4 regions of the Cedecea sp. genome follow, and region 2 is predicted to be linked to each of the others. Evidence: predicted binding sites of a transcription regulator. Region 2 holds the regulator's gene; each other region holds the start of a gene.
What was found. The regulator CRP, encoded in region 2, controls carbon source genes, mostly activating them, when cyclic AMP is high. The targets are predictions, from matches to a motif close to ATGTGANNNNNNTCACAT.
Positions count from the first base shown of each region.

Region 1: a site for CRP is predicted at 1,758-1,775, ahead of rbsD (D-ribose pyranase). Genes of this name have one in related genera too.
Region 3: a site for CRP is predicted at 2,393-2,410, ahead of VGM55_RS11350 (GntP family permease). Genes of this name have one in related genera too.
Region 4: a site for CRP is predicted at 1,991-2,008, ahead of hpt (hypoxanthine phosphoribosyltransferase). Genes of this name have one in related genera too.

Region 1 is NZ_DASYBS010000156.1:12,864-16,638, reverse strand. Features, by position in the region: gene rbsA (ribose ABC transporter ATP-binding protein RbsA) at 1-1,244, opposite strand, end outside; gene rbsD (D-ribose pyranase) at 1,255-1,674, opposite strand; gene kup (low affinity potassium transporter Kup) at 1,912-3,775, opposite strand, start outside.
Region 2 is NZ_DASYBS010000153.1:14,114-17,888, forward strand. Features, by position in the region: gene VGM55_RS24340 (hydrolase) at 1-45, shown strand, start outside; gene VGM55_RS24345 (YheU family protein) at 47-265, shown strand; gene VGM55_RS24350 (phosphoribulokinase) at 356-1,225, shown strand; gene VGM55_RS24355 (OsmC family protein) at 1,263-1,667, opposite strand; gene crp (cAMP-activated global transcriptional regulator CRP) at 1,981-2,613, shown strand; gene VGM55_RS24365 (YccS/YhfK family putative transporter) at 2,675-3,775, shown strand, end outside.
Region 3 is NZ_DASYBS010000065.1:155,134-158,908, reverse strand. Features, by position in the region: gene VGM55_RS11360 (hypothetical protein) at 1-2, opposite strand, end outside; gene rnk (nucleoside diphosphate kinase regulator) at 314-724, opposite strand; gene VGM55_RS11350 (GntP family permease) at 885-2,261, opposite strand; gene VGM55_RS11345 (hypothetical protein) at 2,758-2,919, shown strand; gene VGM55_RS11340 (hypothetical protein) at 3,016-3,174, opposite strand; gene rna (ribonuclease I) at 3,268-3,775, opposite strand, start outside.
Region 4 is NZ_DASYBS010000113.1:135,340-139,114, reverse strand. Features, by position in the region: gene VGM55_RS19585 (ABC transporter ATP-binding protein) at 1-486, opposite strand, end outside; gene can (carbonate dehydratase) at 585-1,265, shown strand; gene hpt (hypoxanthine phosphoribosyltransferase) at 1,327-1,863, opposite strand; gene VGM55_RS19570 (glucose/quinate/shikimate family membrane-bound PQQ-dependent dehydrogenase) at 2,045-3,775, shown strand, end outside.

The DNA of each region.
Region 1 (3,775 bases), on a different contig from region 2:
TTCGGGCGGGTCATCAGGCCGCGCGCGATGGCGACTTTCTGTTGGTTACCGCCGGACAGCAGGCCAATCGGCTGCTCCATAGAAGGCGTTTTGACGTTAAACAGGCGAATGAAATCCTGCACCGCCTGCTGCTCATCTTTATGCTTCAGGCTGCCAACGTCGCGGCTGAAATAGCGCAGCGCGGTCAGCGACATGTTCTCTTTCACCGACATGCCCAGTACCAGGCCATCGCGCTTGCGGTCTTCGGAGATGTAAACGATGCCGTTTGCCAGCCCGTCCTGCGGAGAGCGAGTCACCACTTCCCGGCCATCCAGCGCCACATAGCCGCCGGTTCTCGGCAGCGCACCGTACAGCACTTTCATGAGCTCGGTACGTCCGGCGCCCATCAGCCCGGCCACGCCGAGGATTTCACCTTTGCGCAGCGTGAAAGAAACCTCTTTCACGCCGGGGCCGGAAACGTTATCGACCCGCAGACGAATGTCGCCCGGCTGTTTGTCCAGATGCGGATACTGGTCTTCAAGCTTGCGGCCAACCATCATTTCGATAAGCGTGTCTTCGGTGAGTACGGAGACTTCGCGCTCGGCGATAAACTGCCCGTCGCGCAGAACGGTCACGTCGTCGCAGACTTCAAAGATCTCTTTCATGCGGTGGGAGATATAAACGATGCCGCAGCCCTGAGCCTTCAGTTCACGGATAACGCGGAACAGCGACTCGGTTTCGGTGTCGGTCAGCGCATCGGTCGGCTCATCCATGACGATGACTTTTGACTCGAAGCTCAGCACCTTGGCTATCTCGACCATTTGCTGATCGCCAATCGACAGCTCGCCTACCAGGCGCTCGCTGGTGTAGCGTAAATTCAGCTTCGCCAGCAGCTTGTCGGCTTCGCGGTACATCTTCTTCCAGTCAATTTTGCCAAAACGCCCGACAAACTCGCGGCCAAGGAAGATGTTTTCCGCAATGCTAAGCTGCGGGATGAGATTAAGTTCCTGGTGAATAATCCCGATGCCGGCTTCCTGGGAGGCTTTCGGCCCGCTGAAGGCCGTTTCTTTCCCAAGCCACAGCAGCGAACCGGCATCTTTGGAGTAGATCCCGGTCAGGACTTTCATCATGGTGGATTTGCCGGCGCCGTTTTCACCCACCAGCGCCATGGCACGACCCTGATAGACGTTCAGCGCCGCGCCAGAGAGGGCTTTCACCCCAGGGAACGATTTATCGATCCCTTTAAGCTGCAGTAAAGGTTCCATACTGGCCTCCTCAGAAGGTTACGCCAGCACAGAGAATGATATTCGCATACGGGGAACACTCCCCGCTGCGAATAACCGCATGTGCATCCGCGGTGTGCTGCTTGAACTGCTCATGACTGATGTAACGAATAGTTATGGTGTTTCCCTGGTGTTTTTGCAGTTGCTCAATGTGACTGAGCAACGTTTCGTGAAGCGCGGGATTATGTTGTTTGATTTCAGAAGCAATGATTGCCGCCTCAACCTGCATTTCCTGAGTTACCACGTCCACGACCTGCATAAAGCCCGGAACGCCGTGAGTCAATGCCAGATCGATGCGCTGAGTATTGCGCGGAATTGGCAGCCCGGCGTCGGCAATCACCAGCGTATCGGTGTGCCCCAGACGGGAGATAACGGCCGAAATATCAGCGTTAAGAACGGTACCTTTCTTCATTTTCCTGCTCCACTAGCGAAACGTTTCGCTGATAATGAGTGTAGGAAATGAGATGGCGGTTAAACAACCACCAGGTTAAAGAAGTGTGATCAACATCGAAACGTTTCGCTAATAAACGCAAAACGGTACCTGAGTACCGTTTTTAGTGTTTGCACCCTCTCCCTGTGGGAGAGGGTCGGGGTGAGGGGATCAGGCCGAATCGTTCCTGATATCTGAAACCAGCACTGATTCGCTAACTTAAATCTCGACCTGGGTGCCCAGCTCAATAACCCTGTTCGGCGGGATCTCAAACTGGTCAGGCGCACGTAGAGCGTTTCGCTGCAGGGCGAGGAACAGCTTGCCGCGCAGGCGGAGATACCACGGACGCTTGCCGATAATCAGCGACTCGTGCGACATAAAGAACGATGTTTCCATCATCCGGCAGCTCAGCCCCTCAAGGCCGCAGCGGTGGAAAATCTCTTCCACGTTCGGTGTTTCACGCCAGCCGTAGCTTGCCACCACGCGCCAGAAGGTTGGCGACAGCTGCTCAATGGAAACACGACGCACGTTGTGAACGTACGGCGCATCTTCGGTACGCAGGGTCAGCAGCACCACTCGCTCATGCAGCACTTTGTTGTGCTTGAGGTTATGCAGCATCGCGAACGGAATCACGTTCAGAGCGCGGGACATATAGACCGCTGTGCCCGGGACGCGAACCGGCGGCGACTTCTCGAGGGAAGCAATCATCGCTTCGAGAGAATTACCGTGCTCGTGCATGCGGCGCAGCAGGCGGAAGCGCTCGCTCTTCCACGTCGTCATGATGGTAAACATGACGAGGCCCAGCGTGAGCGGCAGCCAACCGCCGGAGACGATTTTCTCGAGGTTAGCCGAGAACAGCGGCACGTCGATAAACAGGAAGCCCACGCACATCAGGAGCACGGCAATTTTATTCCAGTGCCAGTTTTTGCGCGCGACGGTACAGCAGAGGATCGAGGTCAGCACCATCGTGCCGGTTACTGCAATCCCGTATGCTGCCGCCAGATTACTGGAATGTTCGAAGCTGACTATGACGATAACCACGGCGATATACAGGATCCAGTTAATCGCCGGAATGTAAATCTGCCCGGACTCCATTTCCGAGGTGTGGATGATGCGCATTGGCGAGAGATAGCCCAGACGAACCGCCTGACGCGTCAGCGAGAAGACGCCGGAAATAACGGCCTGAGAGGCGATAACCGTGGCCAGCGTCGCCAGAATCAGCAGCGGGATCAGCGCCCAGTCAGGCGCCAGCAGGAAGAACGGGTTTTTAATCGCTTCCGGGTTATTCAGCAGCAGCGCGCCCTGGCCAAAATAGTTAAGGACCAGAGAAGGCAGAACCGCAATAAACCATGCGATGCGAATCGGGAGCTTACCGAAGTGCCCCATATCGGCATACAGCGCTTCAACGCCGGTTATCGCCAGCACCACCGCACCGAGAGCAACGAACGACACCGTTTTATACTGCACGAAGAAATTCACCGCCCAGGCAGGGTTAAGCGCCTGCAGGACTTCCGGGTTGCCGATAATACTGCGCGCGCCCAGGACGGCGAGCGTCAGGAACCACAGCAGCATCACCGGAGCAAACAGCTTGCCCACCATCCCGGTGCCGTGCTTCTGAATCATAAACAGCAGCGTCAGAACAATAATAGAGAGAGGGACGATGTATTGGTCCAGCTGCGGCGCGGCTATCTCCAGGCCTTCTATGGCCGACATCACCGATATCGCCGGCGTGATAACCACCTCGCCGTAGAAGAAGCTGCCGCCAATCAACCCCATGATTACCAGCACCGAGGTCATGCGGGCCGTCGTATTGCGCCCGGCCAGAGACATCAGCGTTAAGATCCCGCCTTCCCCGGCATTATCCGCACGCATCACAAAGGTGAGGTATTTAATGGAGACGACCAGAACCAACAGCCAAAAAATTAACGACAAAAAACCAAACACGGCGTCGCGTTCAACGCCAAACCCAAACTGCCCGGACAGGCATTCACGAAGGGTATAAAGCGGGCTGGTACCAATATCACCGTACACAACCCCGATAGCAGCCAGCGTAACAGCGGGCAACGATTGTTTATTATCAGCG
Region 2 (3,775 bases):
GAGCAGCGCATTCCTGACTGGCTAACCCGCTTCCTGGACCACTGAAATGATCATTCCCTGGCAAGATCTCGCCCCTGAAACCCTCGACAGTTTGATTGAATCTTTTGTATTACGCGAAGGCACCGATTATGGTGAGCAGGAGCGCTCGCTGACGCAAAAAGTCGCCGACGTGAAGCGCCAGTTGCAAAGCGGCGAAGCCGTGCTGGTTTGGTCTGAACTCCATGAAACGGTAAATATTATGCCGCGCGGGCAGTTTCGTGGCTGACCGCTAACCGGCGGGGTGATCTATACTGGCTGAAAAGTATAACAACCAGAAACCAGACCTTTTTCCGATCCCTCATGGAGTTGTCACCTTATGTCAGCCAAACACCCGGTTATTGCGGTAACAGGTTCCAGCGGCGCCGGAACCACCACCACCAGCCTTGCCTTCCGCAAGATTTTCCAGCAGCTCAATCTGCGTGCCGCCGAGGTTGAAGGCGACAGCTTCCACCGCTATACCCGCCCGGAAATGGATATGGCCATCCGCAAGGCGCGTGATGCGGGCCGCCACATCAGCTATTTTGGGCCAGAAGCCAACGACTTCGGTTTACTGGAACAAACCTTTATCGAATACGGCCAGAGCGGCAAAGGTCAATCACGTAAATATCTGCATACCTACGATGAAGCCGTGCCGTGGAACCAGGTGCCGGGTACCTTTACGCCGTGGCAGCCGCTGCCGGAACCAACCGACGTGCTGTTTTATGAAGGCCTGCACGGCGGCGTTGTCACCCCGCAACATAACGTAGCAGACTGCGTGGATTTGCTGGTTGGCGTGGTGCCTATTGTTAACCTGGAATGGATTCAGAAGCTGGTTCGCGACACCGGCGAGCGCGGCCATTCGCGGGAAGCGGTGATGGACTCCGTCGTGCGTTCGATGGACGATTACATCAACTTCATTACGCCGCAGTTCTCACGCACCCATATTAACTTCCAGCGCGTCCCGACGGTGGATACCTCTAACCCGTTTGCCGCACGTGCCATTCCGTCGCTGGACGAAAGCTTCGTGGTTATCCATTTCCGCGGGCTGGACGATATCGACTTCCCTTATCTGCTGGCGATGCTGCAAGGATCGTTTATCTCCCACATCAACACTCTGGTGGTGCCTGGCGGGAAAATGGGGCTGGCGATGGAGCTGATTATGGGGCCGCTGGTGCAGCGACTGGCGGAAGGCAGGAAGATTGCCTGATTCGGCAGAGGCGGCGTGAATGCCGCCTTTTTGATCTTTATGCTTCGATCACTTCATAGCTGTGGGTAATGTTTGCCGCTTTCCCAAGCATCAGCGCTACCGAACAATACTTTTCAGCAGAAAGATCGACCGCGCGCGATACGGCGCTATCCTTCAGCTCTTTTCCGGTAACCACAAAGTGCAGATTAATATGGGTGAACAGGCGCGGCGCTTCTTCACGGCGCTCAGAGGTCAGCTTGACTTCACAATCCATCACGTCGTGGCGACCTTTTTGCAAAATCGACACCACGTCAATGGCGCTACAGCCGCCCGCCGCCATCAGCAGCATTTCCATTGGGCTTGGCGCTTTATCACCAGAATTACCGTCCATCAAGATCTGGTGGCCAGAAGCGGACTCCCCGAGGAAGGTCATGCCTTCCACCCATTTAACACGTGCCTGCATTTTGCCTACTCCTGTTGAGAAAATATTCTTTCAGATTACGCGTCTACGTCAAAACTGGCAACGTAAGGCGATCCAAGTCATGCTGAAACGAGACAAGACAAGACACTTACCAAAAGCTATGCTAAAACAATTCGGATGCTGCTGCGATACAGAGACGTTTATGCCGCAAGCAGAGGAAACGACTAATTACAGGCCGCAGGATTGACCTGCCCGCCAGTTCCCAGGGTATGGGAAAATTTCACGATTGCAACGCCAGACAAGAGGTTCCGAGTCTTGTCTTTGGTAGCCAGTTTATAACAGAGGATAACCGCGCATGGTGCTTGGCAAACCGCAAACAGACCCGACTCTCGAATGGTTCTTGTCTCATTGCCACATTCATAAGTATCCGTCGAAGAGCACGCTGATTCACCAGGGTGAAAAGGCGGAGACGCTGTATTACATCGTCAAAGGCTCCGTAGCTGTTCTGATTAAAGATGAAGAAGGCAAGGAGATGATCCTTTCTTATCTGAATCAGGGTGATTTCATTGGTGAATTAGGCTTGTTCGAAGAAGGTCAGGAGCGTAGCGCCTGGGTTCGTGCCAAGACAGCCTGTGAAGTAGCTGAAATTTCCTATAAAAAATTCCGTCAGCTGATTCAGGTCAACCCGGACATCCTGATGCGTCTGTCTTCCCAGATGGCACGCCGCCTGCAGGTTACCTCCGAGAAAGTCGGCAACCTCGCCTTCCTGGACGTGACCGGCCGCATCGCACAGACGCTGCTGAACCTGGCTAAACAGCCGGACGCCATGACCCACCCGGACGGGATGCAGATTAAAATCACCCGCCAGGAAATCGGTCAGATCGTGGGCTGCTCCCGCGAAACCGTTGGCCGTATTCTGAAAATGCTGGAAGACCAGAATCTCATTTCCGCACACGGTAAAACGATTGTCGTTTACGGCACGCGTTAATTAGCCCCATAAAGGCGTGTCGCTTCGGTAACACGCCTTTTTTGTCTCTACAATTCAGGCTATGTGGAAGAGATTAATTTATCACCCGGAAGTTAACTACGCGCTGCGGCAAACGCTGGTGCTGTGTCTACCCGTGGCTATCGGCCTGGTCCTCGACAGCCTGCAAAATGGCCTGCTTTTCTCGTTAGTGCCTGCCTGCTGCAACATTGCCGGGCTGGACACGCCGCATAAACGCTTCTTCAAACGTTTGATCATTGGCGGCGGCCTGTTCGCCGTCAGCAGCCTAATCATGCAGCTTCTGCTGCTTTATACCCACGTCCCGCTGCCTGCGATATTAATCGTTATGGCCCTGCTGCTCGGCGTCACGGCGGAAATAAGCTCACTGCATGCTCGCCTGCTGCCCGCGTCGCTGATTGCCGCAATCTTCACGCTCAGCATGGCTGGTAACATGCCTATCTGGAAACCGATGGTGCTCTATATCTCCGGCACCATCTGGTACGGCGCGTTCAACTGGTTCTGGTTCAGACTATGGCGTGAACAGCCGCTCAGAGAGTCGCTAAGCCTGCTGTACCGTCAGCTTGCGGACTACTGTGAGGCAAAATACAGCCTGCTGACCCAGCACACCGATCCGGAAAAAGCGCTGCCTCCCTTACTTGCCCGCCAGCAAAAAGCCGTCGACCTGATAACCATCTGCTACCAGCAGCTGCATATGCTGTCGGCTAACCAGCAAAACGGCTACAAGCGCCTGCTGCGCGCTTTCCAGGTCGCACTGGATTTGCAGGAACACATTTCGGTGAGCCTGCATCAGCCAGAAGAGGTTCAGAAGCTGGTCGAGCAAAGTCATGCGGAAGCCGTGATCCGCTGGAATGCCCAAACCATCGCCGCGCGCCTGCGGGTGCTGGCAGACGATATTCTCTATCACCGCTACCCGACGCGCTTTACCATGGACAAACAGATCGACGCCCTGGAAAAGATCGCCCGTCAGAACCCGGATAATCCGGTTGGTCAATTTTGTCACTACCATTTCAGCCGCATAGCCCGGGTGCTGAAAACCCAGCGTCCGCTGTACGTGAGGGATTTAATGGAAGACAGGGAACGCCGACTGCCTTTCTTCCCGGCGCTGAAAAACTACCTTTCTTTCAAATCATCGGCGCTGCGCAGC
Region 3 (3,775 bases), on a different contig from region 2:
ATAACTTCTCCATTTATAAATAACCATCGGAAATATATCGGCACCGCCGTGAATAACATTAATAGATAATCTACGTCAATGAGTGAGGGGTGATATGTTATTTATCTGGTACGGATATTTACATTTCAGCAAAATAAAATGCACTGGCATGAATGATATCAGCTTTGTCAATTAATTAAACAAAGATAAATCTTCTTTTTGTACAGAAACTATAACTATTGGTAGTTGAAATTAAGCGATATAAGCGGGTAATGGAAGTAAAAAATAATCGCTGTGGCAGATTCCCCCCTGTAGAGACAGAGGGGGGACAGGATTAGCGATGGAATTCACCGGCGGCTTCCGGCTGGTATTGCAGCGCCAGAACTTCGAGGTTCGTCTGGCTGCCGTTTGGTAAGATCCAGTTGATCGCATCTCCCACCCGCAGGCCCAGCAGCGCGGCACCAACCGGTGCCATAACGGACAGCTGGCTGTCGCTGTCGGTCAGGTTTGCCGGGTAGACCAGCGTACGAACGTGGACTTCCCGGGTGCTTAAATCGCGAAACTCTACGCGGCTGTTCATGGATACAACATCCGGTGGCATCTTTTCCGGGCTGCACATCTCAGCGCGATCCAGCTCGGCGTTTAGCGCCTCTGCCACCGGGGCTTTGGCGTACTGCGGCTGTTCCAGCAGGCGGTCAAGGCGTTCGGCGTCTAGTTCGTTAATGATGATGGCAGGTCTGGACATTATTCTCTCCGTGTAAAAAACAGGGCACTCATGTGCTGAAAGCTTACAAAGAAAAACCCTCACCGAAACCGGCGAGGGTTGTTCATGTAAGAATGATGATACTGAGCTTAGCGTACAGTTGAAAGCGAGATAACTCACATTTTGGCTTTGCCTTCGCCGCTTACAAAATCACGCTGCCCAACGCTGCCAGCAGGAAGGCAATGGTCCCGATCAACGTTTCCATGACCGTCCAGGTTTTCAGCGTCGTTTTCTCGTCCATTTCCAGGAAGCGCCCCACCAGCCAAAAGCCCGAGTCATTCACGTGAGACAGGACGGTTGCGCCGCCTGCGATGGCGATAACGATAAAGCACAAGTCAAACTGGCTGAGGCCGGTGGTGGCTTCGACCATCGGCGAGACCAGCGCGGCGGTGGTCGTCAGCGCGACGGTTGCAGATCCCTGAGCGACGCGGAGCGCGGTTGATATAACGAATGCGGCAACGATAACCGGCATTCCGGTATCCGAGAGTACGCCAGCCAGCGCATCACCAATGCCGCTTGCACGCAGTACGCCGCCGAACATGCCGCCCGCGCCGGTGACCAGAATAATGCCGCAAATAGGGCCGAGGGCGCCGTCACAGACTTTTTCCAGATGCTGGCGACTGTGTTTACCGCTGAATATCGCCAGCGCAAACAGCACGGTGATCAGCAACGCAATTGGCGTTTTGCCCAGCATACGTAAGAAGTTAACCAGCGTGTTGTCGGCGCTGACCCAGCCGAGTACCGTGGCGGTGTTAAGGCCGGTATCCAGGAAAATCAGCACCAGCGGCATGAGCAGAATCGTCATGACCATGCCGAACGACGGTGGCTGGTGGTTTTCGTCAGCCTCAATTTTACCAAGGAAGGAGCCAGGCAGCGGAATATCGAATTTCTTCCCGGCATACAGCCCAAACAGATAGGCACCGATGTACCAGGTCGGGATGGCGATAATCAGCCCCACGACGACCAGCAGCCCGATGTTTGCCCCCAGCAGCTCGCTGGCGGCAACCGGCCCTGGATGAGGCGGCAACAGGGCATGCATAACGGCAAAGGCGCCGGCCGCCGGGAGGGCATATTTCAGCGTGGAGCCACCAAACTGCTTCGCCACGCTGAAAATAATCGGCAGCATCACCACCAGGCCCGCGTCGAAGAAGATAGGGAAGCCGAACAGCAGGGACGCGACGCCCAGCGCGAAGGGGGCCCGGTGCGAGCCGAAGGTGCCCACCAGAGTGTCGGCCAGCACCTTTGCCCCGCCGGAAATCTCCAGCAGTCGGCCAATCATGGCGCCGAGACCAACCAGCAAAGCTACTCCCGCCAGCGTGCTGCCGAAACAGCCCAGAATCGTCGGGACGATTTTATCGAAGGGAACGCCGGTCACGAGTGCCACCACGACGCTTACCAGGGTCAGCGCCAGGAAGGCATGCACGCGAAAACGCATGATCAACACGAGCAGGAGCACGACGGAACTGGCGGCAATTCCCAACAGGGTTCCTGCGCCTAAACTTGTTGTTATTTCAGTCATATTATTTCCCCAGAGCCGAATTTTTAGATGAATGCACCAATGGTGTGCCATCAGATACAGCTGATACCGGTAACATGATATCGGTAACATTGGGGCGGCTGTAAACGAACTCTGTCATGTTCGTTTACATTTTGGGATGAAGTTCAAACAATCAAAATAATCAGGGTGAAACCTGTACGAGAGAATTGTTTGGCCAGGGAAAATCTGACACGCACCTGTGTCGGGTTTGGCTCGCAGGCAGAGGATATGGGGGATAGAATTTACCCCAAGGGATATCCAGTTGTCGGCAGACAGTAGAACGACTGTGTTTTTATTATGTTTTTCTGGCAGTAATCCTTTATGGGTAATTTATTTCAACGGGGCGGAAAATTCTTTTATTTATTTTCACGCTGGCTAAAATCCACGCCCGTTGAATATCATTGGGAAATGCAGTTTCTTTGTGTTTTTAATCTAGTTGGTTGATATTGTTAGTATTAATTTCATCATGGATGGTTCTATGCTTAAAGCGGTTTTTTTCTCTACGGCGCTACTGCTAACCGGCTGTACGGCCTCGGATTTTATCAGCGCGACGGGTGAAATATTAAATGCCAAAGACTCGCATGATAAAAATATGAGAAATGAAAGAATTAAGGCTGCTAATAAAGCCGCAGGTTATTAATTCAGGCTTTCAGTTCGGTAATTCCGTAGCAGAAGAGATGTATTTTCGAATTATTGAACGAGCGGGCCAGCGATTTATTCGCTGGTCCGCATGATTTTAACGAACATTGTGTTCTGCAATCGGCAGCAGAAGCTCTTTGAGGATCTCGTAGCGCTGCTGTGGCGAGAGCCAAATAAAGCCCAGTAGCTTTTGCTTTTTACCTTCGCTTTCAAACTGCGCTTTTAACTGCAGTAAATACCGTTTTGTTCTGCTCATGATGACCTCCAGTTCCGATACCTGAAGGCTATAACCAAAAAACCTGAACAAATAGTGATGCGATTAATTTTTGACTTCAGTATTTATCTTTGCTCAGTAGCCAACCGCATCCAGGCGGAAGCTTTTCCCGCAGTTACCGGGATGTTTTTGCGGTGCAAACGAGGCGCTTTGCAGCGGCTGGTTGATCTTATCTGCCAGCAGTGAGATCTGCATTTCCGTGAGAAAGGCTGGATTGCCGTCGCAGGTTAGCTTTATGGCTTCTACGGCGTCGCTGCCCCAGGTGTTCTTCACGGCCTTGTTGAACGCCTTACGCGTTACCACCTGGCCGTAGTTCTGGGCTAGAAATTTACCAAACTCGCTCTGCTTCACTTCGCCGTTAAGCCGCACCATGGTGCCGAAGTAATCGTCCGGGTTAAAACCAAAGCAAACGCCATGTTTGGCGTATTCGTAGCGCTCAAGGCAGGACTGGCCTCCAGCACCGGGCATCACACCCGCCAGTTTTGACGCCATTTCAACGGAAAGCCCGGTATCCGGCGCAGCGCATTTGTTTGAGGCTCTGGCTTCGGCCATATTCGGGATGGGGCGAGTCGCACAGCCATAG
Region 4 (3,775 bases), on a different contig from region 2:
CTCATCAAGAATCAGCAGCTTCGGCTCATGCATCAGCGCACGAGCGATCATCAGGCGGCGCTTCATCCCACCGGAAAGCATACGGGCACGTTCGTTGCGTTTTTCCCACAGATCGAGCTGTTTTAAATACTTTTCGCTACGGGCTATCGCTTCACTGCGCTCAACGCCGTAGTATCCCGCCTGATGGACAACTATCTGCTGTACCGTCTCAAACGGATTAAAGTTGAATTCCTGCGGGACCAGTCCGAGCTGGCGCTTAGCGTTGACCACATCTTTTTGCAGGTCGTAGCCAAACACCCGCACGCGGCCGGAGGTTTTATTCACCAGAGAGCTGATGATGCCGATGGTGGTAGATTTACCCGCGCCGTTAGGGCCGAGCAGCGCATAGAAATCGCCGGCCTCAACACGAAGATCTATCCCACGCAGCGCCTGAACGCCGCCGGGATAGGTTTTCGTTAACTGTTCCAGTTCCAATGCAATTGTCATGGATATTCGCTTACCTTAGTTCGGTACTTGTTTGAAAATTCGTTGAGTTACCCTATATTACCCCATCGCACTTCTCGGGTGACAGGCGTTAACCTCACATGAAAGATATTGATTCCCTTATCAGCAATAATGAACTTTGGTCAAAAATGCTGGTTGAGGAAGACCCCGGTTTCTTCGAAAGACTTGCCCAGGCACAAAAACCCCGCTTTCTCTGGATTGGCTGCTCTGACAGCCGCGTTCCCGCTGAACGGCTCACCGGCCTGGAGCCAGGCGAACTCTTTGTTCACCGCAATGTCGCGAACCTGGTTGTTCATACCGATCTGAACTGCCTTTCCGTCGTCCAGTACGCCGTTGACGTGCTTGAAGTTGAGCACATTATTATTTGCGGCCACTACGGCTGCGGCGGCGTGCAGGCTGCGGTAGAGAACCCTGAGCTTGGCTTAATCAACAACTGGCTGCTGCACATTCGCGATCTGTGGTTCAAGCATAGTTCGCTCCTGGGGGAACTGGCACCGGAACAGCGCATGGATACGCTCTGTGAACTGAACGTCATGGAGCAGGTGTACAACATCGGCCATTCCACCATCATGCAGTCTGCCTGGAAGCGCGGCCAGAAAGTCACGGTGCATGGTTGGGTGTATGGGATTCACGACGGGCGTCTGCGCGACCTTGAAGTCACGGCCACCAGCCGCGAATCACTTGAGCAGGGTTACCGCAGCGGGATATCCAACCTGAAAAATACCCATCATAGCCACCGGAATCGCGCAGCTTCGCAGTAATCCCACCAAAAGTGGATAGCAAAAAGGGCCCTTAAGGCCCTTTTTTGTTAGCTAGCGACTTTTACTCGTCGAGCATGACCACTTTGCCGACAAACGGCAGGTGGCGATAGCGCTGGGCATAGTCGATGCCGTAGCCCACAACGAACTCGTCCGGAATGGAGAAGCCAACGTATTCAACGTTAACGTTCACTTCGCGGCGGGTTGGTTTGTCCAGCAGCGTACAGATGGCCAGAGATTTTGGCTCGCGCAGGCTCAGGATTTCACGCACTTTGCTCAGGGTGTTGCCGGAGTCGATAATGTCTTCGACGATCAGCACGTCTTTCCCGCGAATGTCCTCATCCAGATCTTTAAGGATCTTCACGTCACGGGTGGTGGACATGCCGCTGCCGTAGCTGGAGGCGGTCATAAAATCGACTTCATGGGACACCTGCACTTCACGGCACAGATCGGCCATAAACATAAATGAACCGCGCAGCAGACCTACCAGCACCATGTCACTGCCGCTGTCGCGATAGTGCTCGGTGATTTGACGACCCAGTTCAGCAACACGGGCTTTGATCTCCGCTTCCGGGATCATCACTTCAACAGTATGTTTCATATCTCTAACCATATGATTTAAAAACAAATCATTTAATGCTGGTTTACCTGCAGCCAACACAAAATATTGAGGCGAGGAGTATACCAGCAAATCACTTTCACATCCGCACTCTAAAAAAAAGCCATAAATGTGACAACTATCACACTTGTTAATAACTATAATTGAATGCTATCAAACCTTTATGAGTGTGATAATTGTGAATACAAATAAAACCGGATCGCAACTATTTGTGACCCTCTCAGCCCTCTTTGCCGTTCTTTGCGGGCTCTATTTACTCTTTGGCGGGATATGGTTAGTGACTATCGGCGGATCGTGGTATTACCCGATCGCCGGACTGGTGATGCTCGGCGTCGCCTGGCTGCTGTGGAAAAGTAAAGCTTCGGCTCTCTGGCTCTACGCTGCCCTGTTGCTGTGTACTATGGCCTGGGGCGTGTGGGAAGTTGGCTTTGACTTCTGGGCGCTGACGCCGCGCTGCGACGTGCTGGTGTTCTTCGGCGTCTGGCTCCTGCTGCCGTTTGTGTATCGCCGCCTGGTGATCCCAGCAAGCGGCGCGGCTGCATCGCTGGTGGCTTCACTGCTGATCAGCGCCGTTGTGCTGGTCTGGGCAGGCTTTAACGACCCTCAGGAGATAAACGGTACACTGCAGCTGGATAACGCTTCCACCACCGCAGCGTCTTCCATCCCTGATGCCGACTGGCCTGCCTATGGCCGTAATCAGGAAGGCCAGCGTTTCTCCCCGCTCAAGCAGATAACCACCCAAAACGTGGGCCAGTTGAAAGAAGCCTGGCGCTTCCAGACCGGTGACGTGAAGCGTGCTACCGACCCGGGTGAAATCACCAACGAAGTCACCCCGATCAAAATTCGGGACATGCTTTACCTGTGTACCGCACACCAGCAGCTGTTCGCGCTGGATGCGTCTACCGGGAAAGAGAAGTGGAAGTTTGACCCTCAATTAAATACCGATCCTTCGTTCCAGCACGTGACCTGCCGTGGCGTTTCTTACCACGAGGCCACCGCGGATAACGCCTCCCCGGACGTTGTTGCAGACTGCCCTCGCCGCATCATTCTGCCGGTAAACGACGGTCGCCTGTTTGCGCTCAATGCCGACACCGGCAAGCTGTGTGAAAGCTTTGCGAACAAAGGCATCCTGAACCTGCAAACCAATCAGCCGGTGACCACACCGGGGATGTATGAGCCGACGTCACCGCCTATCATTACCGATAAGGTCATTGTGATTGCCGGTGCGGTAACCGATAACTTCTCCACCCGTGAGCCTTCCGGCGTGATCCGTGGTTTTGACGTTAATACCGGTAAACTACTGTGGGCGTTTGACCCAGGCGCGAAAGATCCAAACGTTATTCCGGATGACGAGCATCATTACACGCTGAACTCCCCGAACTCGTGGGCGCCGGCGGCATATGATGCAAAACTGGATCTGGTTTACCTGCCGATGGGCGTGACTACGCCAGACATTTGGGGCGGCAACCGCACGCCTGAGCAGGAACGTTACGCCAGCAGCATCGTGGCGCTGAATGCCACCACCGGTAAGCTGGCCTGGTCCTATCAGACCGTACACCACGACCTGTGGGATATGGACATGCCTGCCCAGCCAACCCTTGCGGATATCACCGACAAGAACGGCAATACGGTTCCGGTTGTCTACGCTCCGGCCAAAACCGGCAACATCTTTGTGCTGGACAGGCGCGACGGTAAATTAGTGGTTCCTGCACCGGAACAGCCGGTCCCGCAGGGCGCCGCCAAAGGTGACCATGTTTCCCCTACTCAGCCGTTCTCCGAGCTGACCTTCCGTCCGAAGAAAGATCTGAGCGGCGCGGATATGTGGGGCGCAACCATGTTTGACCAGCTGGTGTGCCGCGTGATGTTCCACAGCATGCGTTATGAAGGCATCTTT